DNA from 2 places in the Paenibacillus sp. ICGEB2008 genome. Region 1 is predicted to be linked to the other one. Evidence: predicted binding sites of a transcription regulator. Region 1 holds the regulator's gene; the other holds the start of a gene.

The links. Region 1 encodes CtsR, which represses protease genes until heat stress. Its sites were predicted from a motif close to ATGGTCAATAAAGGTCAAACA; they were not measured.
Region 2: the regulator CtsR is predicted to act here: its motif matches at 14,011-14,031, upstream of clpP (ATP-dependent Clp endopeptidase proteolytic subunit ClpP).

What each region holds. Positions count from the first base shown of each region.
Region 1 is NZ_AMQU01000021.1:46,867-62,802, forward strand. Features, by position in the region: gene cysS (cysteine--tRNA ligase) at 1-415, opposite strand, end outside; gene cysE (serine O-acetyltransferase) at 440-1,120, opposite strand; gene gltX (glutamate--tRNA ligase) at 1,602-3,062, opposite strand; gene ispF (2-C-methyl-D-erythritol 2,4-cyclodiphosphate synthase) at 3,102-3,578, opposite strand; gene ispD (2-C-methyl-D-erythritol 4-phosphate cytidylyltransferase) at 3,575-4,273, opposite strand; gene C400_RS0119020 (PIN/TRAM domain-containing protein) at 4,344-5,429, opposite strand; gene pssA (CDP-diacylglycerol--serine O-phosphatidyltransferase) at 5,620-6,366, opposite strand; gene disA (DNA integrity scanning diadenylate cyclase DisA) at 6,421-7,497, opposite strand; gene radA (DNA repair protein RadA) at 7,510-8,883, opposite strand; gene clpC (ATP-dependent protease ATP-binding subunit ClpC) at 9,125-11,569, opposite strand; gene C400_RS0119045 (protein arginine kinase) at 11,614-12,678, opposite strand; gene C400_RS0119050 (UvrB/UvrC motif-containing protein) at 12,708-13,232, opposite strand; gene C400_RS0119055 (CtsR family transcriptional regulator) at 13,317-13,781, opposite strand; gene C400_RS0119060 (GNAT family N-acetyltransferase) at 14,275-15,462, opposite strand; rRNA gene rrf (5S ribosomal RNA) at 15,625-15,741, opposite strand; partial or broken rRNA gene C400_RS0119070 (23S ribosomal RNA) at 15,892-15,936, opposite strand, start outside.
Region 2 is NZ_AMQU01000020.1:33,516-49,451, forward strand. Features, by position in the region: gene C400_RS0118445 (contractile injection system protein, VgrG/Pvc8 family) at 1-658, opposite strand, end outside; gene C400_RS0118450 (hypothetical protein) at 655-1,329, opposite strand; RNA gene ssrA (transfer-messenger RNA) at 1,718-2,082, opposite strand; gene smpB (SsrA-binding protein SmpB) at 2,338-2,817, opposite strand; gene rnr (ribonuclease R) at 3,083-5,692, opposite strand; gene secG (preprotein translocase subunit SecG) at 5,881-6,114, opposite strand; gene eno (phosphopyruvate hydratase) at 6,445-7,731, opposite strand; gene gpmI (2,3-bisphosphoglycerate-independent phosphoglycerate mutase) at 7,795-9,339, opposite strand; gene tpiA (triose-phosphate isomerase) at 9,341-10,093, opposite strand; gene C400_RS0118485 (phosphoglycerate kinase) at 10,153-11,334, opposite strand; gene gap (type I glyceraldehyde-3-phosphate dehydrogenase) at 11,457-12,467, opposite strand; gene C400_RS0118495 (sugar-binding transcriptional regulator) at 12,560-13,597, opposite strand; tRNA gene C400_RS0118500 (tRNA-Arg) at 13,858-13,929, shown strand; gene clpP (ATP-dependent Clp endopeptidase proteolytic subunit ClpP) at 14,141-14,737, shown strand; gene C400_RS0118510 (PdaC/SigV domain-containing protein) at 14,853-15,936, opposite strand, start outside.

The DNA of each region.
Region 1 (15,936 bases):
CATTCTCGTAAGCATAGCCTTTGTCTACCAGGTCCTTGATAAAATCAATAATCAGATCCATGCTTTCGGTTACACGAGGATTTATGCTGGCAGCAGGAACATTCAATCCTGTCAGATCCTCATGATAGGCAGCAATAAACTTCTCGGCAACTGCCGGAACCTCCATATTAAGTTCCCGAGCTTTGCGGATCAACTTATCATCAACGTCCGTAAAATTCACCACATAGTTTACATCATAGCCCAAATACTCCAAGTAGCTGCGTACCACGTCGAACACAATTACAGGTCGTGCATTACCAATATGAATGTAATCATACACTGTAGGACCACATACATACATTTTAACCTTTCCAGGCTCCAGTGGCACAAAAGGCTCCCGGCTCCTCGTCATTGTATTATAAATTTGAAGCGACATCGTTATGTTCCTCCCTCATGAAAATTATCCTTGTAATTTATTCTCTTGGGTCACCTGATGTTTCTGAGCAGATTGCTCCTCCTTCAAATCAGACAATTCTGCTCGTAATCGTTCTATTTCCATTTGAAGAGACCGTATGGAATCGACGACCGGGTCAGGCAACTGGTGACTAAGTCGATCTGGACGTCTGCCATCCTGTCTGACCACTCGCCCGGGGATACCCACTACCGTACTGTTTGGCGGAACTTCTTTTAGCACAACCGAGTTGGAGCCAATATTGGATTGCGCCCCAATCGTAAATGAACCCAATATTTTTGCACCGGAGCCTATAACGACATTATTCCCAATGGTGGGGTGGCGCTTCCCTTTCTCTTTTCCAGTTCCTCCAAGAGTAACCCCCTGATACAATACGACATCATCGCCAATTTCACAGGTTTCGCCAATGACAACACCCATGCCGTGGTCAATGAACAGCCGATCTCCAATACGAGCGCCAGGATGAATTTCAATTCCTGTCATAAACCTCGATACCTGGGATATAACACGGGCTAGAGTACACCACTTTCGCAAATAAAACCAATGTGCAATTCGGTGTGCCCAAAGGGCATGAACGCCAGAATACGTAAAAATGACTTCCAGCTTACTCCGGGCGGCCGGATCATTATCCAAAACAGTTTGAATATCGGATTTGAAATGCCTGAACATGTCGCCCTCCTATTCCCTCCATATCCTTGCCGCATCACACTTCACATTTCGCCAATTTTCGTAGTCACCAGCATTCTTCGACAATTTTCAGTCTACAGCGAGTCTGAATCTGATAAAAATGAAAAAGCGTCTCTGCAGCCTAGGCTGCAGAGACGCATATACGTGGTCCCACTCTGCTTCGAACATATCTGCTACAAAAAAAGCAGAAAAGTCCGTCTTTGGCGTCCTGTAACGGGAACGAATCGGCAAGCCCTTGCCACATTAGCATTGTAGGCTAACGAGGGTTCGGGCGCACGGCTCCCAGGCGCATTTCCTCCGCAGGTCATCTAGACGGTTCTCAGCCTGGGGTTTCCCCTCGACCGTCCTCTCTGGCAGATGCCCTTATGCAGTGTACTTCTCCTGTTCGCAGCCTTTACACGTAAGTATCAATCCATATCAATGGAGTCATTATAGCGAAAAGACAACAAATTGACAAGAAATATCAGCCTTTAATTTGTGCCTTAAGACGGTCCAATACCTTGTCACGTCCAAGTAGATAGATGGTCTCGTTCAGATCCCGTCCATGAGTTTGACCTGTAAGGGCCACACGAATCGGCATGAACAGCTGTTTCCCCTTAAAACCAGTTTCCTTTTGGACTTCTTTGATCAGCTTGGCCATTTGTGGAGCTGTAAATTCCTCGCTCGTTTCAACCTTAGCTGCAAAGGCTCTAAGTACATCAGGAACCTGTTCTTCAGCCAGAACAGCCGCCGCATCAGCATCCAACTCCAGATGTGAACGGAAAAACAACTCAGACAACGCCACAATATCAGACGCTGAAGTCATTTGTTCTTGGTATAAGCGGACAAGAGCTTTAGCCCAATCCTGTTGTTCAGCCGATAAATCATTCGGCAACAGTCCTGCTGCCTGCAAATGTGGAATTGCCATGCTGGCAATCCGTTCAGGATCAGCTTTTTTAATATAATGATTATTCAAATAAGCAAGCTTGTTTGTATCAAATACAGCTGGGCTTTTGGACAAACGATTAGGATCGAAAATCGAGATTAATTGTTCCCGATCATAGATCTCTTCCTCGCCTTCCGGAGACCAGCCCAACAATGCAATAAAGTTGAATATAGCTTCCGGCAGATAGCCCAGCTTATCGTACTGCTCCATGAACTGAATAATGGATTCATTTCGTTTGCTGAGCTTTTTGTGATCCTCGCCTACGATCAGCGTCATATGACCAAAGCGTGGAGGCTCCCAGCCGAGAGCTTCAAAAATCATCAACTGCCGCGGTGTATTGGATACATGATCCTCACCCCGTAGTACATGTGATATTTTCATCAAATAGTCGTCAACCGCTACAGCGAAGTTATATGTCGGAATACCGTCTTTTTTGACGATAACAAAATCGCCGCTTTCTTTGGAATTGAACGTAATTTGACCTTTAACAATATCATCAAACGTATATTCACGATCTTCTGGTACGCGAAATCGAATACTCGGTACACGGCCCTCTGCTTCAAATGCCTGGCACTGTTCTTCTGTTAAATCACGGTGTTTTCCTGAGTAACGCGGTGTCTCCCCACGTTCCATCTGTTCTTCACGCTCGCGTTCAAGTTCTTCTTCCGTACAATAACAGCGGTATGCCAAACCGCGATCCAGCAAGTCCTGCCAGTATGTTTTGTAGATGTCCAAGCGCTCGGTCTGGCGATAAGGTCCGAACTCGCCGCCCACGTCTATACTTTCATCCCAGTCCATACCCAACCATTTCAAATATTTAAGCTGGCTTTCTTCTCCGCCCTCAATATTGCGCTTCACATCTGTATCTTCAATGCGAATAATAAATTTCCCGCCTTGATTGCGGGCAAACAAATAATTAAATAATGCCGTTCTGGCATTTCCAATATGCAGATGTCCTGTTGGACTTGGTGCATAGCGTACACGAACTTCCGTGCTCATATAATCTCCTCCAAATAGAATTACTCAAGATGATAGCATTTACTTGATTAGACAGACAACCGACTGAGCCGCGATTCCCTCGCTTCGCCCGGTAAACCCGAGTTGCTCCGTCGTCGTCGCCTTGACATTTACCTGGGATGACTCCTCTGCTTCCAGCACCCGGGCGATGATTTCATTCATCTGCGGGATGTACGATGCCATCTTGGGCTTCTGCGCAATAATTGTAGAATCGATGTTCCCCAATCGGTATCCCCGCTCTTTAGCCAGCCCCCACACATGCTCCAGTAGCTTAAGACTATCCGCGTCCTTAAATTCAGGGTCATTATCTGGAAAATGCTTTCCGATGTCTCCCAAGCCAAGCGCACCCAGGATAGCATCGCTAATGGCATGCAGCAGCACGTCTGCATCGGAATGACCCAGCAAACCTTTTTCATACGGAATATTTACGCCTCCGATGATGCATGGCCTTCCTTCCACCAGCTGGTGGACGTCAAATCCTTGCCCCACTCTAATCATTTGATATCCTCTCCCTCTGTCTTTACCCATAACGCCGCCATCTCCAAATCCTCAGGCGTAGTAATTTTGATGTTCTTGTAGCTGCCCTGAACGACAGTAACTAGAATGCCTATTCGCTCCACCAGCATGGAATCATCTGTCCCCAAAAATCCTGTCTGCTCCGCTTCCTCATAAGCCCGCAGCAGATCGGAAAGACGAAAAGTCTGTGGCGTTTGAATAGTCCACAGACTTCGGCGATCCGGCGTTGCTGTAATGATACCATCCCCGTTCACTTGCTTGATCGTATCCTTTACAGGTACTGCCGCTACAGAAGCACCAGTACGCTGAGCAGCCTCCAGGCATGAACGTACAAGCTCAGGTTGAATCAATGGCCGCACACCATCATGCACCATCACCCAATCTGTTCGCAAGTGGCGCAAACCGCGATAAACCGAATGCTGGCGTTCACTGCCACCAGCCACCACCCGTACATTTTTACCAATCTTGTATTGATGAATCCAGTCTCTGCAGCGTTCCACATCTCCAGTTCCAGTAACCATCACCATTTCATCCACTTCAGGCATTGCTGCGAATATTTCAAGTGTATGTATGAAGATGGGCTTGTCTCGCAAAAGCAGAAATTGCTTGCTCTCCTGCGTTCCCATACGGGAGCCGCGCCCGGCCGCCACAATCACGACTCCTACCTGATTGTTCATTCAAATAACTCCTGCCCTGATCGTACTTGGACGATCCGTATGATAACACATCTACTTCATCATACCTCGTTTATTGAGCTTTTTCCAATAATTTCGGTTTAGCAAAGATCATGCGGCCCGCAGAGGTCTGAAGTACGCTCGTGACCAGTACTTCCATGAGAGATCCAATATAGTCACGTCCACCCTCCACAACAATCATCGTACCATCATCCAGATAAGCGACACCTTGCCCATGCTCCTTGCCATCTTTGATAATCTGCACCATAATCTCCTCACCGGGCAGTACGACAGGCTTCACTGCATTCGCCAAATCATTGATGTTCAGCACAGACACACCTTGAAGTTCGCATACTTTATTCAGGTTAAAATCATTAGTTACAACCTTACCCTGCAACACCTTTGCAAGCTTAACCAGCTTACTGTCGACCTCTGAAATTTCCTCAAAATCTCCCTCATAAATCAGCACATTCACATCTAGCTCTTTTTGGATTTTATTCAAAATATCCAGACCCCGCCGCCCACGATTACGCTTAAGTAAATCTGAAGAATCTGCGATATGCTGAAGCTCCTCCAACACAAATTCAGGAATCACAATGGTCCCTTCAATAAAACCTGTCTTGCAGATATCCGCAATACGCCCATCTATAATGACGCTGGTGTCCAAAATTTTATGTTCCTCCAGCTTGCGTTCTTCTACATCCGTTCCCCGACCAAAAAAGCCTGAACTCCAAAAGGATGACAACTCGTCCCGTTTTTCTAGCCCAACCATCAACCCCACATATCCACATACCAAGGTAACCGCGGTCTGGATAAGTAAACCAGGTGCCCCTAACCCTGAAAAGAGTGGATAAACTGCCAAGGAAAGGATCAGCCCCACTGCTAGCCCCATGACACCTGCCATCATCTCATTCATCGGAATTCGTACCAAACCTTCAATACCCTGCTGCAATCGATTCGCCACGGACGCCCCTGCGAATGAGCAGCCAACCATAAATACCACCGCTCCCGCTAACATCCAAACAGCCATTCCTGGTAAAGAACCATCACTCAACCATTGTGGCATCCACGTTACTAAGCCTCCTATCCGCTGGTATAACGTATAGCCAAACCACGCGCCGCACAATCCTGTAAAAGTTAAAATAGCCTTTCTCCACATTGAGTTTCTATACCTCCTTTATTTTCTTTTCAACAGTCTGCTATTTATTGGATACATAGCACTTCCCTTACCAGTATGGTCCATTTCCCACATAACTAACCCTGTGTTTTCACTTTTTATGCATAAAAAAAGCATTTATCCCCTTGAATGAATCAAGGAAATAAATGCTTCTTGTAGTCCTTGTCTGACACTAACGTTGCGAATGACGATATTGATCGTCCTGTTCTTCCTGTTTAGAACGATCCCGCTCACGTCCACGTCTGCGTGATAACTTCCGAATGTTCAGCTTCATACCGTACAACGCATAAAGCACCAGTGGTACAAAAATCAGCTTCGACAGCTGATCAGGAAATTTAACAGCTAGAACCACCGCTGCAATTACGACCCACGGAGCAACCCAGATCGCTTTTTTCGGAAGGCCGACCTTTTTGAAATTTGGATATCTCATGGAGCTAACCATCAAATAAGAGACTAGCAACATGGCAATCGACATGTATAACAATGAAATCTCGTTATGGAATAAGGACAACGTGGCTAATACGCCACCTGCTGCCGGAATGGGTAAACCTGTGAAATAACCTGGTACACCGGGACGTACGTTAAATCGAGCCAAACGCAATGCTCCGCACATCGGAAAAATGGCTGTAACCGTCCAAGCCAAAGCCGAATTCGCATCATGAAAAGCAACCATGTACATAATAACTGCGGGAGCAACACCAAAAGATATCATATCTGATAAGGAGTCCAGTTCTTTACCGAATTCGCTCTGGGCATTCAAAGCCCGGGCCATCCTTCCATCCAGTCCGTCCAACAACATGGCGACAATAACCATAATAGCGGCAAGACTGTATTTTCCGTCTACGGCCAATAAAATGGCGATCATTCCGAGAAACAAGTTACCCAAGGTACACATGTTCGGAATTGATTTGGTAATCATCTCTTCACCTCAATGTATGAATTGTTCCATTATAATCCTTTCACTGTATTACATTTACATTTGTCTGTCAATAAAAACTTGTTCCTGTAAACGTTTAAGCCCTTCTTTAATCGTACGTGCACGAACCTCTCCTATACCATCCACTTCATCCAGTTCTTCTATCGTTGCAGTGATGACATGTGGAAAACGTCCAAACCGCTCTACCAGATTATGAATAATCACATTTGGCAAACGAGGTATTTTGTTCAGCACCCGATATCCGCGTGCAGCAATATATTCTTCTGATGTCGCTGCTGAAGAAGGGTAGCCTAATAAACGTACTATATGATTCACATCCAGTAATTCGTCGTCCGTAGAACGTTTGAGTCCCAATATAATTTCACGGATCTTCTCGTCGCTGTCGTCTTTGGCATAATCCTTATACAGCAACCAAGCTTCTTCCTCGATATTACTGACAAGCTCCTCCATCTGCATGCTAATCAGCCTGCCCTCATTCCCGAGCTCGTTAATAAATCGTTTGATCTCCATTTTGATGCGCAGCACCATTTCGATCCGTTGAATGACATTAACGACCTCCGGCATGGTAACCAGTTCTTCGAATTCAGATGCAGTTAAATTCGTTGAGGCTTGCCCCAATACGGATCTATATTTTTCTAACGTCTGAATAGCCTGATTAGCTTTCGTTAAAATAACCCCGATTTCCTTGAGCGCATACCGTAAAGTCCCCTGATACAACGTAATAATATTACGACGCTGGGAAATAGACACAACCAGTTTGCCAGTCTGCTTTGCAACTCGTTCCGCCGTCCGATGCCGAATCCCTGTTTCTATGGACGAAATGGAAGAATCGGGAATCAATTGCGTATTGGCATATAAAATTCGTTTTAAATCCTCACTCAATATGATTGCGCCGTCCATTTTAGCCAGCTCATACAAATAGTTCGGCGAAAAGTCACAATTAATAGAGAAACCGCCATCCACGACTTCCATTACTTCCGGGCTATAGCCAACGACCAGAAGAGCACCCGTTTTGGCACGCAAAACGTTTTCCAATCCGTCGCGAAAGGGAGTTCCCGGTGCCACAAGCCGTAGCAAATCGTTCATTTTATCCAGTTGGCTCGCTTCCTTCATCCTCAATGCCCCCTAATCTAATGCGGCTGCCAGTGCATCTGCCACCGTTCCAACTCCTATAATTTGTATCCCTTTTGGATGTGTCCAGCCCTTCAAGCTTTTCTCGGGCATGATCACCCGTTTGAAACCTAATTTCTCTGCTTCTCGCACTCGCTGTTCTGCTCGGGATACAGCCCGCACCTCGCCTGTCAGTCCTACTTCACCAAAAATCACATCGTACGGCTTGGTAGGAGCATCCCTAAAGCTGGAAGCAATGCTCACCGCTATGGCTAAATCCACCGCTGGTTCATCCAGCTTTACGCCTCCAGCAACATTGAGATAAGCGTCCTGGTTTTGCAAAAACATGCCCATCCGCTTTTCTAATACGGCAATGATTAATCCCATCCGATGATGGTCAATCCCCGTACCCATTCGGCGTGGAGATGGAAAATGCGTAGCCGCAATTAATGCTTGCAATTCAACCAACACAGGCCGGGTTCCCTCCATACTGGCAACGACTGTGGAACCAGCCACCCCCAGTGGCCGTTCGGACAGGAAGAGCTCAGAAGGATTCGCCACCTCACGCAAACCACTTTCGGCCATTTCAAAAATACCAATTTCATTCGTAGAACCGAAACGATTCTTAACCGCACGCAACAGCCGATACGTATGATGGCGCTCTCCTTCAAAATAAAGTACACAATCGACCATATGCTCCAACAAACGCGGACCTGCAATAGCGCCTTCTTTGGTCACATGCCCTACCAGTACTGTAGCAATACCTAATCCCTTGGCAATCCGCATAAATCGTGAAGTACACTCGCGCACCTGAGCTACACTACCAGGCGCACTTGTCACCTCAGGCAAATATACAGTCTGTATCGAGTCGATGACCAAAAACTCCGGCTTCAAGCTGTCCACTGCTTCTTCAATCGTCTCCAAATTCGTCTCACATAATACGTACAGACTGGGAGACAAAGCACCGAGGCGATCTGCACGTAGCTTCGTTTGGCGGACGGATTCCTCACCAGACACGTAGAGTACCTTTAAACCAGTTAAAGCCAGCTCATTAGAGGTTTGCAGCATAAGCGTAGACTTACCGATCCCCGGGTCACCACCCACCAGAACAAGTGAACCTGGCACCACACCTCCACCGAGTACACGATTTAATTCACCAATTCCCGTCAAAATTCGTGTTTCTTTGCCACTCTCCACTTCAATAATAGGAAGCGGTTTGTCTTTTGTGCTATGAGTAAGAAGGGAAGATCCCATTCCTTGAGTTTTTACAACGCTTTCCGTTTCTTCGACCATGGAATTCCATGCCTGGCATCCAGGACATTTTCCGTACCATTTAGGCGATTCATAGCCACATTCTGTACAGGAAAATTTAGTTTTCACTTTAGCCATACTTTATTCCCTGGCTCCTTCTTGACAACGATGATGTCAAATTTATCTTCACACAGCACCTGAAAGAGCTGTAACAATAAAAGTTTACCATTGAAGCTTGGCGGACGTAAAGCAATATCACAAACTTTCCCAAAGCTTTTACCCTACCCTTTCAAGGTGTTCAATCACAAAAAGGGTGCCTTCGCAATAGCTTTCCAGCCTGCGAGACACCCTTTTCTAATGTTTTATTTACTAAACTGCTTTAGGACTTCGCGGATACATTATCCTTTTTCGTTACTGTCAATGCACCGTTCTCTTCATCAATATAGAGAGAGTCGCCTTTAGAAATGTTTCCAGTCAACAGTTCCTCGGACAGGCGATCTTCAATATGCTTCTGGATTGCACGACGCAATGGACGCGCACCATACGCTGGATCGAAGCCTTCCTTGGCAAGGAAATTCTTAGCCTTGTCTGTCAACTCGAAGTCCACCTCATATTCATTCAGACGCTTACGCAGCTCTTCGGACATGAGTGAAACAATTTCGGCAATATGTTTTTCTTCGAGAGAATGGAAAACGATAATTTCGTCTATCCGGTTCAAGAACTCAGGACGGAAGCTTTTCTTCAGCTCATCCATCACTTTGCCTTTCATGTTATCGTAATCCGCCCCAGCGTCCACAACAGCTGTAAAACCAAGCGTGGAGTTACGTTTGATTGCCTGTGCACCAACGTTGGATGTTAGGATGATGAGTGTGTTACGGAAGTCAACAACACGTCCTTTGGAATCCGTCAGACGTCCATCCTCCAACACTTGCAGCAGAATATTGAATACTTCCGGGTGTGCTTTTTCAATTTCATCCAGCAACACAACAGAGTAAGGCTTACGACGTACCTTTTCAGTCAGTTGGCCACCTTCTTCATATCCTACGTATCCTGGAGGCGCTCCTACCAAACGGGATGTGGAGTGTTTCTCCATATATTCGGACATATCAATACGGATAACCGCATTTTCATCACCAAACATAGATTCAGCCAAGGCGCGTGCCAGCTCTGTTTTACCAACCCCAGTTGGACCGAGGAAAATAAAGGAGCCGATTGGACGCTTCGGATCTTTCAGACCGGCGCGTGCCCGGCGAATCGCCCGGCTTACTGCCTTAACAGCTTCGTCCTGCCCAATCACCCGTTCATGCAACAGTTGCTCCATATTCAGCAAACGATGTGTTTCTTCTTCCTTCAGCTTGCTGACTGGGACACCAGTCCAGATGGCAACGACCTGAGCAATATCCTCTGGTGTAACTTCGGAATCTGTACGCCCCTGTTGTTCTTTCCATTGGTTTTTAGTGACATCCAGCTCTTCACGAATTTTTTGCTCTGTATCGCGCAGTGCAGCTGCCTTTTCAAACTCCTGGCTTTGTACCGCTGAATCTTTTTCCTTACGGATATCTTCCAGACGGTTTTCCAGCTGTTTCAGGTTTGGCGGTACTGTATAGGAATTCAGCCTTACCTTGGAGCCCGCTTCATCAATAAGGTCAATAGCCTTATCCGGTAGGAAGCGATCCGTAATATAACGATCTGACAATCTTACTGCAGCTTCAATAGCCTCATCAGTGATTTTTACACGGTGATGCGCTTCGTAACGGTCGCGCAGACCATACAAGATTTGAATCGCTTCTTCTGGAGAAGGTTGATCCACGGTTATAGGTTGAAAACGACGCTCCAAAGCAGCATCTTTCTCAATATATTTGCGGTATTCATCCAGCGTGGTGGCACCGATACATTGCAGCTCGCCACGTGCCAGAGCAGGTTTCAGGATGTTGGACGCATCAATTGCGCCTTCCGCTCCACCAGCACCAATCAGTGTATGCAGCTCATCAATGAACAGTACGATATTTCCAGCTTGACGAATCTCGTCCATAATCTTTTTCAAGCGATCCTCAAATTCACCACGATACTTAGTACCTGCTACTACAGAACCCATATCGAGTGTCATTACGCGTTTGTCGCGCAACGTTTCGGGAATCTCATTCGCTATGATTTTTTGTGCCAATCCTTCGGCAATCGCCGTTTTACCTACCCCAGGTTCACCGATCAAAACAGGGTTGTTCTTTGTACGGCGGCTGAGCACTTGAATAACGCGCTCAATTTCCTTGCTGCGCCCAATAACGGGGTCCAGGTTATTTTCCTTCGCAGAAGCCGTCAGATCGCGTGCCAGACTGTCCAGAGTTGGCGTGCTGACATTAGCTGGAGCACCGTGATGGCTGGAAACCGCCTCGCTGCTGCCGAGCAATTGAAGCACTTGCTGACGCGCTTTGTTCAGACTGATACCCAGGTTGTTCAGTACACGTGCTGCTACGCCTTCACCTTCACGAATAAGGCCTAGCAAAATATGCTCGGTACCTACATAGGTATGACCCAATTTACGTGCTTCGTCCATAGACAGCTCAATGACTTTTTTGGCACGTGGAGTATAGGCAATGTTCGTCGGTTGCTCTTGACCGCGTCCAATCAGTGTTTCCACTTCATCCTGGATTTTTTCCAGTCCCAGCCCTAAACCGATTAAGGCTTTCGCTGCAATTCCTTCACCTTCACGAATGAGTCCTAGCAAAATGTGCTCTGTGCCAATGTTGTTGTGTCCCAATCGAACAGCTTCTTCCTGGGCCAAGGCAAGCACTTTCTGTGCACGTTCCGTAAATCTTCCAAACATCATATATCCTGCACCTCCACAGTGTGTATTTCAGATCATTCTATATATTAAAGGGTTGTGCCTAATTTTTGCCGGATCAGCTTCGCCCGGTACATATCGCGCTCACCGGTATTCATTTTATCCCCAAAGCTTTTTTGTAAAAAGCCGGGTTGCGTCATCACATTAAGCTCATTCATCGCTGCAATGGAAGGACGCTCCAAAATTCCTAAATCTACACCGAGACGTACATCGGACAGCCGCTGTGCAGCCTCCTTGGAATCCAAAACTGCTGCATATGACAAAATACCGAATGAACGCATCACCCGATCTGTAATCCGCAGCATGGATTCATTCATCAATCGTTCTCTGGCAGAACGTTCATGCTCTATAATTTGCAGCACCACGCCATGCAGATTCTCGATAATTTCCGCTTCGGTTTGTCCCAAGGTAATCTGATTGGATACCTGAAACAAATTCCCAACTGCTTCGCTGCCTTCACCATAAATACCGCGAACTGTAAGACCCACCTGTGAAACAGCGGACAATATACGATTGATTTGATGAGTCATGACCAATGCGGGCAAATGCATCATCACCGAAGCTCTCATACCTGTGCCGACATTCGTCGGGCAACTGGTCAGAAAACCTCTCTGATCATCAAATGCATAATCAACATGCGCTTCAAATGCATCATCAATGACCATAGCGCGTTCCCAAGCTTCTCTAACCTGACATCCGGGATATAAGCACTGAATACGCAAATGATCCTCTTCATTTATCATAACACTAACTGATTCATCATCACTAATCAACACAGCACCGTTGCGAGATTCGTTCGCCAAATTAGGACTAATCAAGTGCTTCTCAACCAGTACCTGCTTGTCGATCTCATCCAACTCGGATATTTTCAAGGTATGAAAAGTACCAAAACGACCCAAATCATCATACTGAAGGATATCCGTTAAGCGTTGAAGCACTTCCTCCGACTGCTGATTGGTAGCAAGCATGGGAAAAGGCAGATGCTGCAAGTTACGCGCAATTCTTACCCGGCTACTAATGACAATCTCCGAATCCGCAGCATCACCACGCATCCAATCACTTAGCGGCTTTTCCGTAAATCGGATATTGGGCATCACGCATTCCCTCCTACTCTTCACAAACTTTACTCTTCAGTCATTTCTTTTTCAAGCTTTCTGATTTGATCCCTAAGCTCAGCAGCTGATTCGAATTCTTCCTGTACAATGTGTTGTTGCATCTCTTTTTTCAAATCATCAATTTGCCGTTTAACCTTTAGTCGGCCTCCAGTACGGACCGGAACTTTCCCAACATGACTCGTACTACCATGCACACGCTTGAACAGAGGGTCCAGACGACTATCAAAATATTGATAGCATGATGGACATCCAAAACGTCCTAGCTTACTAAACTGTGTATAAGTCATACCGCAATCCTTGCATTGCAGATTTTGGGGAACACTGTGACCTGAAGACTGGCTTTTAGTGCTAGAATCAAAATCCAACATCCCCGACAACAAGCTATGAATCGAAAAGCCATTAGGTGTTCCAGGGATCATCTCCCCTTTTTCCTTCGCACATGTCTCACAAATATGAAACTCTGTCTTTTCGCCATTCACAATTTTGGTGAAATGCAAAGTTGCCGGCCGCATATTACATTCTTGGCACAGCATAAAAGCACCTCCTTCAACGTCAGGATTTTTACAAATCCCTACATCTGAATTGCAAATCTCTATTCACTGGTTAATGGATACTAGCTATTTGGCCGCCAGCAACGAGATCAGCATAGCCTTAAGCAATCTTGCTCGCAGTTGGTCACGATAGGGAAGCTTCAGCAATAACGTATCTCTTGATAAAGCAGCCTTTATAAGACCAGCTTCCCTTTTGCTTAAAAAATGAGCTTCCTCTAACTGATAAATCAATCCTTCTGCTGCCGATTGGCTAATTTCCTCCCCGATGCTCTGATGAAGGTGTGTATGGATCGCATGCTGTGCAGGTAATTGAATTCGCTGAATCCGAATATAACCTCCACCACCGCGTTTACTTTCCACCACATAACCTTTTTCCAGCGTAAACCGGGTACTAATTACATAATTAATTTGCGACGGTACGCAGGAAAAGCGGTCAGCCAGATCATTGCGCTGAATCTCCACTAAGCCTTGGGGACTTTCCAGCAGCATGCTCTTCAAATATTGTTCAATAATGTCGGAAACATTGCGCATTTCATCATCCTCCACTAACGGAAACGCAAGTATTCAAGTACATTTCACGCTCCACAGAGTCCGCCGTATATTGAACTTAACCAAACGGTAAAGTCACGAATCTAAGCTGTACTCAGGCCATTACCTATTGTACATCCATTGGAATTGTACCGTTTCGTTTCTAGTGTGACCTTTATTTGCGATAAATCATACACTTCTCTTCTGTCCATAAGAAGCAGCTCCTAACTATACGCAAATCATGTCATTATTGCTATACTTCTGTAGATACACACTGGTTCTGATTGACTTTGACTTTCTTTGACTATATTTGTATTATAGCACAAATTTCATTTTTGCCAAGGGGTCAATACCATTTTTCGCAATCTAATTATGTTTTATACCCTAGAACAAAAAAACTCTTCCCATTATGGAAAGAGCTTTGAATAATTATGATATCCCACATCCAATTTGGTTAAAAAGAGTTGGGCATTAAGAAAATCTAATTGGGCCTTTATCAGAAAAAATCCAATAGGAACGTTTGTTTTGTTGGTATTACACGTTTAAGTGCAGCCACAGACTCACTGCTTCCTTCAATGCGCCCACAATTAAACAGGTTATCAGCTTGCTGGTAGCCGAGCATTAAAGTTGTTAATGACTGAATTCCCAGTTCCAAGTCAGCTACTGTGTCGTTCTCAGATAAATTACTTTTATCCACTCTTGCCAGATGTCCTTGCCCCTCCGTAGTAATCGTTAATCTCCATACTCCTTCATTCCAAGGAGCATACCGATCTGTCAGATGTAAGGTTAAACTTGTCTCCTCTCCAATCTGCTCAAAAGGGTATCTCTCTACAAAAGCAACAGCATCCACAATACGCCCCATAAAATAAGGCACCGTTTCCTGTTGAATTCGCGGATCATCGAGTAAAAAAGGCAGATTGTCATCTGCTGGAACGTAAATAAATTTACCTTGGGTTATCATTGAGTCATGGTTTGCAAAATAAGTCCACAAAGCCCGACGTGCCGTCTCATTTTCATATACCAACTCATCACAATTTAACTGTTTATCTTCTATTTTGTATAGTGCATATCCCTGAGGATCGCCTGCATCTGTGTAATATACTACAGTTCGATAATTCTCATTTAAAATCCGTTCCTGCCACCATGCCTTATCTCGTACCAGCGTACCATTGTAACGTGAAGCATACGATTGATACACTTGGTCTAGTTCTGAAATATTTTTGATATCCCGTTTGACTATACCTTCTGTTTTAAGTTTAGCAGGGAATTTATCAATTGGAATGACGTATTTTTTGTACTCAGTATACGTTTCCCATCCAAATTTACGATAGAAGGCAAAAGAAAATGGATGCAGAAAAGAAAGGCTTTGTCCTGCAGTCTTCATTTCTTCAAGCGCATGCGTCAACAAACGTGAAACCATACCTCCGCGACGCTTTTCCGGCCACGTTGCCACACCAGCAATGCCTCCCATATCAAAAACCTGACCATGTATGTATACCTGTAGTGGTAGCAAAGTCAGTTTAGCGTTCAAGTCAGGTCCGTCGAATATCCCCCATGTTTGTTCTGGTTTGAATTTCTTCTTGGCTTTCTCCAGATCCTCCGGGGTCATTGTAAACTGAAAAGCATACTGGGATAATCCTATAGCTGCTTCAAATTCCTCACGTTGTAATTGTCTGATCTCCATAACTTCGTCACCTCGCTCGTATACTTGGACCTTTAAAAAAATACGCACTTAGAGTGTCGCAAAGCCTCTTCCCTCTGTCAACCTTAGAATCAGGTGTCCATCCACAAAATGCATAAAAAAAGGATGATAACCTCACTGAGGGTATCATCCTTTTTCACTTTTGCTTGGCAACGTCCTACTCTCCCAGAACCCTGCGGTCCAAGTACCATCGGCGCTGGAGGGCTTAACGGTCGTGTTCGGGATGGGTACGTGTGGAACCCCTCCGCTATCGCCACCAAACATGAATTTGCCTCGCAAATTCTTCCGTAAGGTTATTCGGTTCATCACAGATTGTGTGAATGAATCGCCATACGCTTGTTGTATGTACTTCTACATACCTTCAAGGTTACACCCTGAAAACTGGACCCGAAACTCATTGCGTCTTATCTTTAGGATAAGCCCTCGACCGATTAGTATTGGTCAGCTCCATGCATT
Region 2 (15,936 bases), on a different contig from region 1:
CGTTCACCTTCGCCTGCTCATTTTCCTGAAAGTAGCGAAAAGGCAGCATCTGCTTGCGTACTGTATAACGGGTATGATCTAGCACGGCCTGTGCAGGGCTGTCTTCAATGCCAAAATAAAATTTAGGACTGTCAAAACGCGCCACAGGCATCAGGCTCGTATGATAGCGAGAAGCCATGCGTCTTAAAAAAGCCCAATCCGTCTCCTGATACTGGATGGCAATCCGTCCGATAGGCTCTCCACCTGTCGCTCCATCAATCACATCCAACCCTTCATAATCCTTACCAATCTGCTCCAGCATCTGGGGAATCGTCATTTTGGTATATTGAAAAGAACGGGTGCGTTGCTGGATATCCATCCGATAAGTATGGGAGATGGCCTCTACCTCCAGATAGTACACATCCCGCACAACCTTCACTTCGACCGAGAGCGCAATCCCGCTGAATAGCGGCTTACTTTCACCCGATTCATTGCGTTGGCTCACCTCAATCACCGTGTTCTTTTCCGTCGTTTCCACATAGCTGTCCTGCATGTCTTCCGGGATGATCCCTGTAAAATAGAGCCGAGTATGCTCGTTGATTTTCTTCGTGAGGGTAAGCTGCTCCAACTCAACCAGCTCGTAGGGATGGATTTGGATATTATCGTAGCCCAGACTCATAGCGAATCCGCTCCTTTCTCAAGCGTAGTTTGTAAGGGCAATGAAACTGCATGAAGCGACTGCACTGTATTTTCCGCTACAGGTATCCATACCTCCATGTCCGATTCCGTACAGTTAAACGTTCCCATCATCACCTGTCCTGCATGGGTGAACAGCAGGATTTCGTTGTACAAATTCGTATCCACGCCTGCAGCTATAAAACGGATCATGCCAATGGATAGACCAGACTGATTTACGATCACTTGAGTGCCCAACCAGTTACGGATTGGTTGTACAGCTCGCAAAGTGTCCGCCATTTGCTCCACAAACTCAGAAAGCTCCTCGTCCGCCAAAAATGATTCTGTCCGATTAAAAGTGATATTCACCGTTCCATCCTCCGAGGTATAAATGACCTCTGGACGATACTCTGATGGATACTTAAATTTGGCCTGCTCCAGTGGCATCAAGCTAAAAGATTTTGGGACGCTTACCTCCAATTGTCCGTCCAAAATCATTCTCCATTCCAACGCAATGAACTCATCACCTAACCGCAACGCCATACTTTTTCCAGACACGGATTGATCCTGATCAGATATAGCAGTTTGAGAAAGACTCGTATTTACGTTATTAGATGCAACATCATAATTAAGCCTATTTTTTAGACTTAAAATATGCTCGTCCATATAGCTCATAGGGTTAGTCCCTTCTTCGTAAAAAAGATAAGTATTTAATTCAAAATATAAAAGCAAAAGGGCATATTTAACAATAACCCATCTTATGTATGTATCGGCCAGAATCGAGATTTTGTTTACAGAAAGAACCATCCCATGTGTTATTTTCAATGTACATTTCTGAAATTAATATGGAGAAGGGGATTGATATCGGAACGGACAATGGATCGAATTGAATCCTTCCTTGCTCAGAATGAAAGCAGGTATTATGTCTTGGAAAGGCCGCTCCCTTAATGCAAGTGATTTTATCAAGCGGTTTGGATAATGGGGGTTTGTAGAGTTGAAGTTACACATGGTCCACAACCGAACCTACTAAAATGCAAAAACCCGCTCAAGGAGCGGGTTTTTTTAATGGAGGCGAGGGGAGTCGAACCCCTGTCCGAAGATAACGACACATAAGCTTCTACGGGTGTAGTCACAGTTTTGATGTCACCCGAGTATCGCCCCGTAACCGGCTATACGTTGGGTCAGCCTGATTGTCTTCTTCAGCACACCCCAGGCGGAGATGTGGCAGCGTATCCCACTATAGGTTAGCCCCTACATCCGGCACATGGGCGATGCAGGAGAGGAGCACGCTCACAGGTTATTAAGCTGCGAAAGCGTAGTTGTTTTGTTGTTTGCCGTTTAATAGGCTTTAGCGTTGATGAAGTGGACGCGTCCCCACTACCCGCTACCCATGCTCGAACTATCCCCGTCGAATCCATAAACGCCCCCTTATTATAAAAGGGCTCCACGGATAAATCCGGAAATACCGGAGCATAAGTGCATAATATCAAAAGCTGAATCCTAAGATTCAACACTCCGAACAAGTTAAATCAAGATGCATTGAAAAATTACTACTTCGTTAGTATAACATATTACATGTCATAACGAAACGGAATGAAGCCATTAAGGCTCGATAAAATAGCACCATTACAGGAACAAGTAACTTATCCACGTAATTTGTACCATACAGAGTAAGCAGACTGCTTATCTTGCAATTTTTTGCTTCTCTCTTAGTGCACGTTGGATATCACGCTGTGCATCACGTTTGGCAGCTGTTTCGCGCTTATCATACTGCTTTTTACCTCTACCCAGTCCAAGTAGCAGTTTGGCATAACCGTTGCGAACATAAATTTTGAGCGGCACGATGGTGTAGCCTTCCTGTTTCGAGAGACCAATAAGCTTACGAATCTGCTCTTTATGCAGCAGCAACTTACGCGTACGCGTCGGATCAGTCGGATTGTTACGATTACCTTGTTCAAAAGGGCTGATATGCATATTGTGAATATGAATTTCGCCATTACGGATCGTAGCAAAAGCATCGCTTATATTAGAGCGACCATTCCGCAGAGACTTAATCTCTGTTCCCGTTAACACCATGCCCGCCTCGTAGGTATCTTCAATAAAATAGTCATGGGAAGCTTTTTTGTTCTGGGCGAGCACTTTCCCGTCTGCCTTCTTACCCATGAATACCACTCCTTATACATAACTTAATTCAATCTAGAAATCCCGCTACAATGAGCTACCCTAGAAATATATTGTAACAAATTTCGGATGGTAAAAGCAAGAAAAGTCAAGGCTTCTACATTTCTAATTACCCCAAAAGCGCACTAAAATCAAGCGGCTTCTATCCATTACTGCAGACAGAAACCGCTCATATACCTAAGCTTCCATCAGCATCATCCACTGCTCTTGAAAAGCTCCAGTTACCTAACAAGTAAGTTATACCAACCTACTTTTTCTTTTTCCGTACAAACCCAGCGGTGCTATTTCCGCCGTTACCGCCCTTTTTTTTCCGCTTGCGACGTGCTGCGCCTTCACCGCCTGATCTGGCATCATTACCTGGGGTAGCTGCATCACCAATGAATATCCCGCTGGTAGACGTCTTCTTCCGCCGCTTGCTTGCCCCGGATGCTGGCGAGTTATACCCGCCCTTGCCACTGCCAAAACCGAAGCTGCCTGTCGAGCCTGTACCGACACCGTTTCCGCCACCACGACCTGCACGACCTGCAGTGCTGATGCCTCCGTTGCCGCCCTCTTTAGGCTTTCCAGCCGTCTCACGGCCGCCTTTACGCTCTCTACCAGCCTTGTCCTTGCCGCCCTTGCGGTCACGTCCTTCTCGGCCCCTGCCTTTACCGCGGCCCTCGCCACGTGTAAAATCTCCGCCCTGGCCCGAGCCACCCGTCCGTTCACGGCGTTGCCGTTGCTTCATATCGACGAGTTCGAAGTCAATTGTGTAATCTTCCATATTCACACGTGCGACGCGAACCTTAACCTCATCCCCAATGCGGAACACCTTAGAGGTGCGTTCTCCGATTAACGCCATATGCTGCTCGTCAAAATGATAATAGTCGTCCGTAAGTGCACTCAGACGCGTCAGACCCTCGACAGTGTTGTCTAGCTCAATGAACATCCCAAAGCTGGTTACACTGCTGATGATCCCCTCGAACTCCTCGCCAACCTTGTCCAGCATGTATTCAGCCTTTTTCATTTGCTCTGTGTCACGCTCTGCATCCACAGCCACACGTTCACGCTCGGAGGATTGTTGAGCAATGTCTGGCATGCGTGCAGTCAAGTATTCCTGACGCTCATCTGTCAAAGCCCCGCCATTCTCCAACACCTCACGAATAACACGGTGAATTACCAAGTCAGGGTAACGACGAATCGGTGATGTAAAATGAGAGTAATACTCCGCGGCTAGTCCAAAATGACCTGTCGACTCCGCATCATACTTGGCCTGCTTCATCGAACGCAGCATCATCGTGCTAAGCACCGTTTGCTCCTTCGTACCCTGAATGTCTTCCAACAATGTTTGCAGTGCACGCGGATGAATGGAATTTCCTCGACCTTTGATCTGATGACCAAAATTAGCTGCGAAAGCCATAAAATTTTGCAGCTTCTCTGGATCGGGGTCCTCATGAATTCGGTACAAGAACGGTACCTTAAGCCAGTGAAAATGTTCGGCTACCGTTTCATTGGCCGCCAGCATAAACTCTTCGATAATTTGTTCGGCTATCGTACGATCCCTTTTCACAATATCGACAGCTTTGCCTTCGTCATCTACAATCACTTTGGCCTCATCAAAATCAAAATCAACCGCACCCCGGCGCATCCGATTTGCACGCAGCTTCAACGCCAAATCCTTCATCGTGCGGAATACATCAACCAGGTCCTTGTAGCGTTCCATCAGTTCTGCATCTTCCTCTTCGAGGATTTTGCGAACGTTCGTGTAGGTCATCCGTTCCTTTGTTTTAATCACGCTGGTGAAAATATCATGCTTTACGACCTTCATATGCTCATTGAATTCCATCTCACAGGATAAAGTCAGTCGATCCACCTGAGGATTCAATGAACATATTCCGTTTGAAAGTCGATGTGGAAGCATCGGAATGACGCGGTCAACCAAATACACACTGCAACCGCGGTTATATGCCTCCTGATCCAGTTTAGAGTTCTCAAGCACATAATACCCTACGTCAGCAATATGAACGCCCAGACGGTAGTTTCCATTCGGCAAGCGCTCTACATTAACCGCATCATCGAGGTCTTTGGCATCCTCACCGTCGATGGTAACAATGACCTTATCGCGCAAATCACGCCGTCCTTGACGTATAATTTCTTCTTCCGTAATCGCATCAGGAGCCTGATCCGCTTCCGCCATCACTTCATCCGGAAAGGCTTCCGGGAGCTGATGCTTGCGAATAACGGACAAGATGTCAACGCCCGGATCATCCTTATGACCCAGCACCTCCAGCACTTCGCCTTCTGCCGCTGCACGTCCTTCCGGATAGCTCACAATACGCACGACGACCTTTTGCCCGTTCACAGCTCCGTTAAAGCTGTCCTTAGGAATGAAAATGTCCCGGTTAATACGTTTATCATCCGGCAAAACAAAACCATATGCTTCGTGGCTCTGAAACACACCGACTACCTGAAGCACTGCGCGCTTCACGATTCGCACAACTTCGCCTTCTAATCGGCCACCCGCAGGTCCCTTTGACGTCACTCTTACCAGTACCGTATCTCCATTCATTGCGCTCTTTAAGTCGTTGGCATGAATGTACACATCCGGGTGCTCCCGGTCCTCTGGAATCAAAAAAGCAAACCCCTTGGCATGGGCCTGCAAACGCCCGCGCTGCAAATCCATCCGTTCTGGAACACCATAACGGTTTGTGCGGGTCAGCAGAATTTTCCCGTCTTCCTCCAATGCGTTCAAGAGCTTAAGGAATTCACGAAACTCTTCTGCATCCTTAACGTCAAAATGTTGCTCCAGCTCCTGGTATGTCATAGGCTTGTATGCGGTCTCGCGCATGAAATCAAGTAGTTGTTGCTCTGTTATCATAATTTTGTCCACCTCGGGTGACCTTTAATTTTCAGTAATAAATCCGCATGTTCCTTGTTCCTGATACAAGGCTCTTAATATACTCATACCCTAGTATACACGAATTTAATCGACGGCATCCCTGCCTGTCCAAAATCCAAAAAAGCCCCCGTTTCCCATGAAACGAAGGCTTAAGGTATATACTTATCTTATTTTGCGAAAAATGCAACCAAAACGGAAACGATCATAAAACATGCACCCAAAACAGCAGTTACGCGTTGTAAAATCAAATCCATACCGCGAGCTTTGGTCTTGCCGAACAGATGCTCAGCACCGCCAGAGATGGCACCGGACAAACCTGCGCTTTTCCCCTTTTGCAGTAAAACAACCGCTATAACAGCAATCGAGAACACAACGAGCAGCACTTTCAAAAAGATTTCCATGAAAAATCCCACCTCCTGAGCTTATACATCTGTTTTGCAAAACAACACAGCCTCTTTTATGAAAACATGCACATATCATGCTTTAAATAGCCGGAAATTAACGCAAAACACTATTTTTATTCTACCACAGCTTCCAGTAGATAACAACAGCTACAGTAAGACACTTAGCCATTAAGCTTCTGTAGATAATAGATACATTATTCATAACAAAAAACAGACCTGCTTGCATATAGCGAGCAGGTCTGTTTAATTCATGCGTAAAAGCTTCGAGCGTCAGACTTCGTGATCATAAACCATCGTTCTAAGACGCTGTCAGCATTTTTCGCAATATTATTTTTTCAGGTTGTAGAAAGATTTCAGGCCGTGGTATTGAGCCAGTTCGCCCAGTTGATCCTCAATGCGGAGCAATTGGTTGTACTTCGCAATACGGTCAGTACGGGAAGGAGCACCAGTTTTGATTTGGCCTGCATTTGTTGCAACAGCGATATCAGCGATTGTGCTGTCTTCGGATTCACCGGAACGGTGAGAGATTACAGCTGTGTATCCTGCGCGTTTAGCCAATTCGATAGCATCGAATGTTTCAGTCAGCGTACCGATTTGGTTTACTTTGATCAGGATAGAGTTACCGATGTTTTCATCGATACCTTTAGCCAGACGCTCAGTGTTAGTTACGAACAGGTCGTCACCAACCAATTGGATTTTGTTGCCCAGTTTTTCAGTGAGCAATTTCCAACCTTCCCAGTCATCTTCGGAGCAGCCATCTTCGATTGTGATGATTGGGTATTTATCAACCCAAGAAGCAAGCAGGTCAACGAACTCAGCAGAAGTGAAGGATTTGCCTTCGCCTTCCAAAGTGTATTTGCCATCTTTGAAGAACTCAGTGGAGGCAACGTCCATACCGAGGAATACGTCAACACCTGGTTTGTAACCAGCTTTTTCGATTGCTTCGATAATAGTGGACAGAGCTTCTTCGTTGGATTTGAAGTTAGGAGCAAAACCACCTTCATCACCAACAGCTGTGTTCAAGCCTTTGGAATTCAGTACAGATTTCAGGTTGTGGAAGATTTCTGCGCCAACACGCAGAGCTTCTTTAAATGTAGGAGCGCCTACAGGCAGAACCATGAATTCTTGTACGTCAACGTTGTTGTCGGCATGAGCACCACCGTTAACGATGTTCATCATTGGTACTGGCAATTGTTTAGCGTTGAATCCACCCAGGTAAGTGTACAGTGGCAAGCCCAGAGCTTCAGCAGCAGCGCGAGCGACAGCCATGGATACAGCCAGAATTGCATTTGCACCCAGTTTACCTTTGTTTGGAGTACCATCCAATTTGATCATCAATGTATCGATTTCTACTTGGTTCACAGCATCCAAGCCGATTACTTCAGGAGCAATAATTTCGTTCACGTTTTTAACTGCTTGCAGAACACCTTTACCCAGGTAACGGGATTTGTCGTTATCGCGAAGCTCTACAGCTTCGTGAGCGCCTGTGGATGCACCAGAAGGAACGATAGCGCGACCAATCGCACCGGATTCCAGATATACTTCAACTTCAACCGTAGGGTTACCACGGGAGTCGAGGACTTCGCGAGCGTACACGTCAGAAATAATAGTCATTTGTACTTAATCTCCTTTGTAATTCATAATTTATTGGTCAAGCCTATACTTATTAAATCAAGCTTACTTGCGGGATGCAATCATAGATTTTCCTGTCATTTCCGCAGGTTGCGGAAGTTGCATCAAATCCAGAAGCGTTGGAGCTACGTCAGCCAGAATTCCATGCTCACGTAGAACGATATTTTCGTCAGTCAAAATGAACGGAACCGGATTCGTTGTGTGAGCTGTGAACGGACGTCCCTGCTCATCAATTTCCATATCCGCGTTACCATGGTCAGCGATGATAATTACCACGCCGCCTTTGGCTTTAACTGCATCTACAACACGTCCAACACACTCATCCGTTGTCTCTACTGCCTTAATTGTTGGTTCCAGCATACCGGAGTGTCCAACCATATCCGGATTGGCAAAGTTCAGGATAATCGCATCATGCTTGTCGGCTTCGATTTCCTTAACAGCAGCATCCGCTACTTCATACGCACTCATTTCAGGCTGCAGATCATATGTAGCCACTTTAGGCGAGTTGATCAAAATACGAGTTTCGCCAGGAAGCTCCACATCGCGTCCGCCACTGAAAAAGAAAGTAACGTGCGGATACTTTTCTGTCTCAGCAATACGCAATTGCTTTTTGTTGTTTTGTACCAGCACTTCGCCAAACGTGTTGTCCAGGTTTTTCGGTTCATAGGCAACAAAGCCTCCAACCGTTTCACTGAACAAGGTCAGGCAAACAAAGTGCAGATTTTTAGGCCATTGTGGCCCACGGTCAAAACCACGGAAATCTTCATTGGTAAATACTTGAGACAATTGAATCGCACGGTCAGGACGGAAATTCAGGAATACGACAGAGTCATTGCTTTCAACCAGCCCTACAGGGCTTCCATCAGCCTTCACAATAACAGTTGGCTCCACGAATTCATCGAACACTGATTTTTCATACGATTCCTTCAATGCTTCGAGTGGGTCGGTATATTGAGGACCTTCACCGTATACGATTGCACGGTAAGATTTCTCAACACGTTCCCAACGTTTGTCGCGGTCCATTGCATAATAGCGTCCTTGTACGGTTGCAATTTGGCCAATGCCCACTTCCTGAATTTTAGCGACCAGTTGTTGCATAAAGCCTACGCCGCTATCAGGCATAACGTCACGTCCATCCATGAAAGCATGAATGTACACTTCGGTTAATCCTTCTTTTTTAGCCAGATCCAGCATAGCGAACAGATGGCTGATATGGCTATGCACACCACCGTCGGACAGAAGTCCGTACAAGTGAAGTTTAGTGTTGTTCTTCTTCGCATGCTGCACGGCTTTAACCAATGTTTCATTGTCGAAGAACTCGCCTTCACGGATGGACTTCGAAATACGAGTCAAATCTTGATATACGATTCGGCCTGCGCCGATGTTCAAGTGACCTACTTCGGAGTTACCCATTTGTCCTTCCGGCAGACCCACCGCTTCACCAGAAGCCGTCAAAGTAGTATGTGGATACTGTTTTAAATACCGGTCGTAATTCGGTTTATTGGCCTGTGCAACCGCATTGCCTTCCACAGTGTCACGCAGTCCGAATCCGTCCATAATAATTAAAGCTACCGGTTTTGGTGCTGTCATCTTACTTCGCCCCCTCAACAAGCGCGATGTACGACGCCGGTTGAAGACTGGCACCGCCCACGAGCGCGCCGTCGATATCGCTTTGACCCAGGTACTCAGTAACATTTTCAGGTTTTACACTACCACCGTACTGAATACGTACAGCATTTGCTGTATTTTCATCATACAGCTCTTTAATCAGACTACGGATGTAGGAAATCACTTCATTCGCATCCTGCGAAGTGGAGGATTTGCCTGTTCCGATGGCCCAGATTGGCTCATAAGCAACTACAACTTGTGCCGCTTGATCTTTAGCCAGACCAGCAAAAGCTGCTACAGTTTGCACTTTTACAACTTCTTTGGTTTGACCTGCTTCACGGTCTTCCAGCTTTTCGCCTACGCATACGATTGGTGTCAGGCCATGACGGAATGCTGCATGAACCTTTTTGTTCACCGTTTCGTCTGTTTCGTTGAAATACTCACGACGCTCGGAGTGTCCGATCACAACGTAGTCTACGCCCAGATCTTTCAGCATTCCGCCGCTGATTTCACCTGTAAATGCGCCATCTTCTGCAAAGTGCAGGTTTTGTGCGCCGATTTTAATAGATGTACCTTTTACTGCTTCAACCAGAGCAGGAAGATTTGTAAATGGAGCACATATAACGCTCTCCACTCCTGCAACCTCTGCTTTACCTTTGATCTCTTCGATGAAGGTTTTAGCTTCTGGTACGGTTTTGAACATCTTCCAGTTACCCGCGATAATCGGTGTTCTCAATGGTTTCAACTCCTAACTATTAGGTGCCCTAAAGCCTTTATTACGCGTAATGCGTTTGATTATTTATCGTTAAGTGCAACAACACCCGGAAGTGCTTTGCCTTCCATGAATTCCAGGGATGCGCCGCCGCCAGTGGAGATGTGATCCATTTTGTCAGCCAAGTGGAATTTTTCAGCCGCAGCCGCAGAATCACCGCCACCAATGATGGTGTATGCTTCTGTTGTAGCACAAGCTTCCGCTACTTCACGAGTACCGCCAGCGAAAGGCTCGATTTCAAATACACCCATTGGTCCATTCCAAACAACCAATTTGGAGTTTTTGATAACATCTGCATAGATTTTACGAGTTTTCGGTCCGATATCCACGCCTTCCCAATCTGCAGGAATGCCGTCGATGTCCACAATGTTCGTGTTCGCTGTAGCGCTGAAATCGTCAGAAATAACGATATCCACAGGAAGGTAGAAGTTTTTGCCAAGCTTCTTCGCTTTTTCAATAAATCCAAGAGCTACGTCCAGTTTGGATTCATCCAGCAAAGATTGACCTACTTCATGACCTTGAGCTTTGAAGAATGTATAAGTCAAACCGCCGCCAATAATTACGTTATCTGCAATGTTCAGCAGGTTGTCGATTACGTCGATTTTGTCTTTTACTTTGGAACCGCCAATAATGGCTGTAAAAGGACGATCTGGATTCGACAGGGCTTTACCAATAACAGACAACTCTCTTTCCATCAGCAAGCCGGAAACAGCCGGAAGAAGATGCGCGATACCTTCTGTAGAAGCATGAGCACGGTGTGCTGCACCAAAAGCATCATTCACGAAAATGTCAGCCAGCTCAGCAAATTGCTTCGCCAGTTCAGGATCGTTTTTCTCTTCTCCTGGGTAGAAGCGTACATTTTCAAGCAATAGCACATCGCCGTTTTTCAGTTCAGCCACTTTCGCTTTAACAGCCTCGCCAACTGCTTCGTCCACCTTAACAACAGGTTTATTAAGCAGTTCTGACAAACGCACACCAGCAGCAGTCAGACGCATGGATTCAACAACTTGACCCTTTGGACGTCCAAAGTGACTCGCCAAAATAACTTTTGCACCTTTTTCAATTAGGTAGTTAATGGTTGGCAAGGTTTCGCGAATACGCTTGTCATCGGTAATTTTACCATCCTCAACCGGAACGTTAAAATCTACACGAACAAACACCCGTTTTCCATTCAGTTCTATATCACGTACGCTCTTTTTGTTCATCTCCATATTCCTCCGCACCCTTATAATTTTACGAAACAGGAATTTAAGGCACATTTTGATATATAAAGAGCGGAAACAATAACACCTGTTTCCGCTCTATGATGTTGCTCGATAAGGAATTCTTATTTAGCCAATTTAGCGAAGTATTCCAACGTACGGATCAATTGTGCAGTGTAGGACATTTCGTTGTCGTACCAAGCTACAGTTTTAACCAGTTGTTTGTCGCCAACAGTCAGAACTTTAGTTTGAGTTGCATCAAACAGGGAACCAAAAGTCAGACCTTTGATGTCAGAAGAAACGATTTGATCTTCAGTGTATCCGTAAGTTTCAGGATCAGAAGCTTCTTTCATCGCTGCGTTGATTTCTTCAGCAGTTACGTTTTTCTCCAGAACTGTTACCAGCTCAGTCAGGGAACCTGTTGGTACTGGAACACGTTGAGCTGCACCATCCAATTTACCTTTCAGCTCAGGGATAACCAGACCGATTGCTTTAGCAGCACCAGTAGTGTTAGGAATGATGTTTTCAGCTGCTGCGCGAGCACGACGGAAGTCACCTTTAGCATGTGGAGCATCCAAAGTGTTTTGGTCGCCAGTGTAAGCGTGAATTGTAGTCATCAAGCCTTCAACGATACCAAATTTGTCTTGCAGTGTTTTAGCCATAGGAGCCAAGCAGTTAGTTGTGCAAGAAGCACCGGAAATTACAGTTTCAGTTCCGTCCAGAATTTCATGGTTTACGTTGTAAACGACAGTTTTCATGTCGCCAGTAGCTGGAGCGGAGATAACAACTTTTTTAGCGCCGCCTTTCAAATGTTTCTCAGCAGCTTCTTTAGTTGTGAAGAAACCTGTGCATTCCAGAACGATGTCTACGCCCAGGTCTCCCCAAGGCAATTCTTCAGGGTTACGGTTAGCCAAAACTTTAACTTCTTTACCGTTTACTTTGAAGAAACCGTCATGTACTTCTACTTGTCCTTGGAAAGTACCTTGTGTTGTATCATATTTCAACAGATGTGCCAGCATTTTGGAATCTGTCAAGTCGTTAATTGCTACTACTTCAATACCTTCTACGTCTTGAATACGGCGGAAAGCAAGGCGTCCAATACGTCCGAAACCGTTAATACCAACTTTAACTGTCATGAGTGAGTTCCTCCCAAAGTTCGTTTAGTTTAGTTTTATATATTCAAGACAGACCCGAAAGCCCGTCAAGACAACACAATTAAAAAACCTTATCAATCTCTTAAATAACGGCTTACAATCTCGGCAGCAGCGCCTTCGTCGGTGACAAGAATGTCTTCCTGTCCGAAACGCAATACTGCATGAATAGCAGCAGCCTTGCTCTTGCCTCCAGCCACACCTAACACCGTCTCCGTACGCCTGATGTCCTCCAAACGGAGTCCGAGCGTCAGCATTCTGTGAACAACGACGCCGTCTTCGTTAAAATAATAACCAAACGATTCGGCGACCGCACCCTCATTGCTGATCTGGGCAAAGGTTTCAGGGTCAAGCTTGCGTCTGTGGGCCATTGCTATGGCGTTGCCTATCCCGTGAATGATAATACGACTCTCTCGAATCAGGCTTAATATATCCTGAATATTCGTATCCTCAAGCAAGGAGTTGTAAGCATGATTGCTGAGCAAATCCGGTACATGGAGCAGACGGTATTGAGCGCCGACCTTGCGAGCCATCGTGGAGGCAATTGTATTTGCCTGCATTTCCATGCTCTCTCCCAAACCCCCGCGTGCCGGTACAAACCATCCGCCCTTAAGCGGGCCGTTAGCAGGTAATGCCAGTTGTTCCGCCACATCTGCAATCGTCGTGCCACCTGTTACAGCGACCACGTCCTCGTCATCCATAACACTCAGCAGCGCCTTTGCGCCAGCACGGCCCAGTTCCTGCTTCGCTAACGGTGAAGCATCCGAATCCCCTGGAACGACAACCACCTTCCTCAAACCGTAGGCTTGACGAATCTGATCCTCCAATTGGGACAGGCCGAACAAGTTGTTCGCAATCGGCTCCAGCTGTTCCAGCAGATCCAGTCCTGCTTTGCTCACCTTCATGCCCACACTCTCAATCTCAATTAGCCCTTGCGCTTTAAGGAGATCAGTCTCAGCGCGCAGTACGCGCTCGGTCATATCCAGTGAAGCTGCCAGTGTTCTGCGTCCGATAACTTCGGACAGCATAATCTGATGCAGGATCGTGTACCTTTTTTTCAAAACATCCATGAGGTCGGGCAGAAGCTGCTTCTGTATTTCTAATATCTTTCGCATGCTTTCCACTCCCGCACACTTCTAAGTTCTGTCTCTATGCTATATCTCTAACTGGTCTTAAAATGTCCCGGGATAACTTTTTAAGTCCCACGTATATCTTACCCAATATTTGCTTCACATGCAAGTCTATCTGAACCTATATTTCTCAACTTTTTATGTGAATATGCGCACGTAATAAAAGCTTGCAATTCAATGCCGTATATCATATAATCATCTTTGTTTCCAATTAATTAGTTGGTTGTTTGTAATGATTCATCTTTGCGCCCGTGGTCCAACGGATATGACGTAGGCCTCCGGAGCCTGAGATCGAGGTTCGATTCCTCGCGGGCGCGTCGTTTTATACGATTGGCTAAATGTTCCATATGATGTTTTTAACCAAAAAGAGCGCTAAGCGTTCTTTTTTTTTAATCAATAGTTTGACTTTCTTTGACTTTTTGTTTGAAATTGTTTATCATGTGGTTAATACGGTAACAGTTTATAAATAGGGATGTGTATTCGGCATATCCACCAAATCCACTAACGATTTAAGGGAGGTTTTTTGACGTGAGCTATGTTCCTATGGTAGTAGAACAAAGTAACCGCGGCGAACGCGCCTATGACATTTATTCCAGACTGTTGAAGGATCGCATTATTTTGTTGGGCTCGGACGTCAATGACGTTGTAGCCAACTCAATTATTGCCCAAATGCTGTTTTTGGCTGCTGAAGATCCTGAAAAAGACATTCACTTGTATATTAACAGCCCTGGCGGTTCCATCACAGCTGGTATGGCCATTTTCGATACGATGCAATACATTAAACCTGACGTATCTACCATTTGTGTAGGTATGGCTGCTTCCATGGGTGCTTTCTTGCTGAATGCAGGTGCCAAAGGTAAACGTTTTGCCTTGCCAAACAGTGAAATTATGATTCACCAGCCACTAGGCGGTGCACAAGGACAGGCAACGGATATCGAAATTCGTGCCCGTCGCATTCTGAAAATGCGTGACAAGTTGAACCGCATTCTCGCAGATCGCACAGGTCAACCACTGGAACGCATCGAAAAAGACACAGACCGCGACTATTTCATGTCCGCTGATGATGCCAAGGAATACGGTATTATTGATAAAGTGTTAACTAGCTCCTCTCCAGAAGGTGTATAAGAAAAGTGGTTTTCTTCTGAATAGCTGGTAAATAAAAAAGGCTGCCTCGGATTTTCGTATCCGGTAGGCAGTCTTTTTTATTTACTATTAATTTTCAATATATAACTAATCCAGATTATTGATTTTGTCCCGCAAAAGGCTTGCCGCCCTGAGGCAGCAGTTGAGCGAACGAGTAAGTAAACTCCGGAATTCCATAAGCGTATGGCGCATAATCATACAAATCAAACACGATGGTTACTCCACTGTTGGTCACATAAAAATTCTGATCTGCGGCCAACTCTTTAAATTTCTCAAAACCTTCGCCAGCCTGGAGCGCATCAATTTTTTTCTTCAAATCAGCATTCAGGAACTTTTTATAGTTAGGATTTGCCTTCAATACGTCAGACAATTGCAACTGCTTACCATCAGCAAGCGAGAACGTATATCCTTTACGTGCCGTCATACCGTGTGCGCCACCTGTATACGAGTAGTCCTGCATAATCACACTTAGAATACCGTCCTTATTATAGGCAATTGCAAAATCATTTTCGAAATCATACGGTCTTTCTGCTGTAACCTCTCCCTCTGCCACCATCTTTTTGCCTGCTGCCAATACTGTCTCTGCATGCTTTTTAAGCACATTATTAATGGCCTGTTGAGCCTCAGGATTCAGCTGGCTGCCGCTGATTTGCGGATACTTAATCTTATAGGATACCTTTGCATTACTCGAAGCTGGAAGCGTCTGAGATGCAATTGTGATCGGATTTAGCTGGCTTTTACTCAATGTTACTGTTTTCTGAGTTGCATTCCACTGCGCATCGATACCCAGATAGTCTTTCAGCAGACTCATAGGAATATATAGCTTCCCGGCGATCATTTTGGCATCCATGCTGCGCGTGTTGATCCCGTTCACATTGGCATAGGCATCCGAGGAGGAGACCACGATATAGAGCTTGTTGTACCCGCTCCCCACTGTATATGTCCCTTCCTTGGTGTCATAGCTCACCGGAATTCCCAAACTATCACGCAGTGCTGCCACTGGAATCATTGTGTTCCCGTTCACTTGTACACTTTTAGCGGCCAACGTTTTACCATTCCATTGGATGGTGACCCCTGGTTGCTGTGTTGTCGCTTGCTGCTGTTTGGTCGAAGCTGCCTCAATATAGGAAACGGGAATGACCGCAACCCCTGCTAAGATTCCCGCTGCCAGCAGTGCTGAG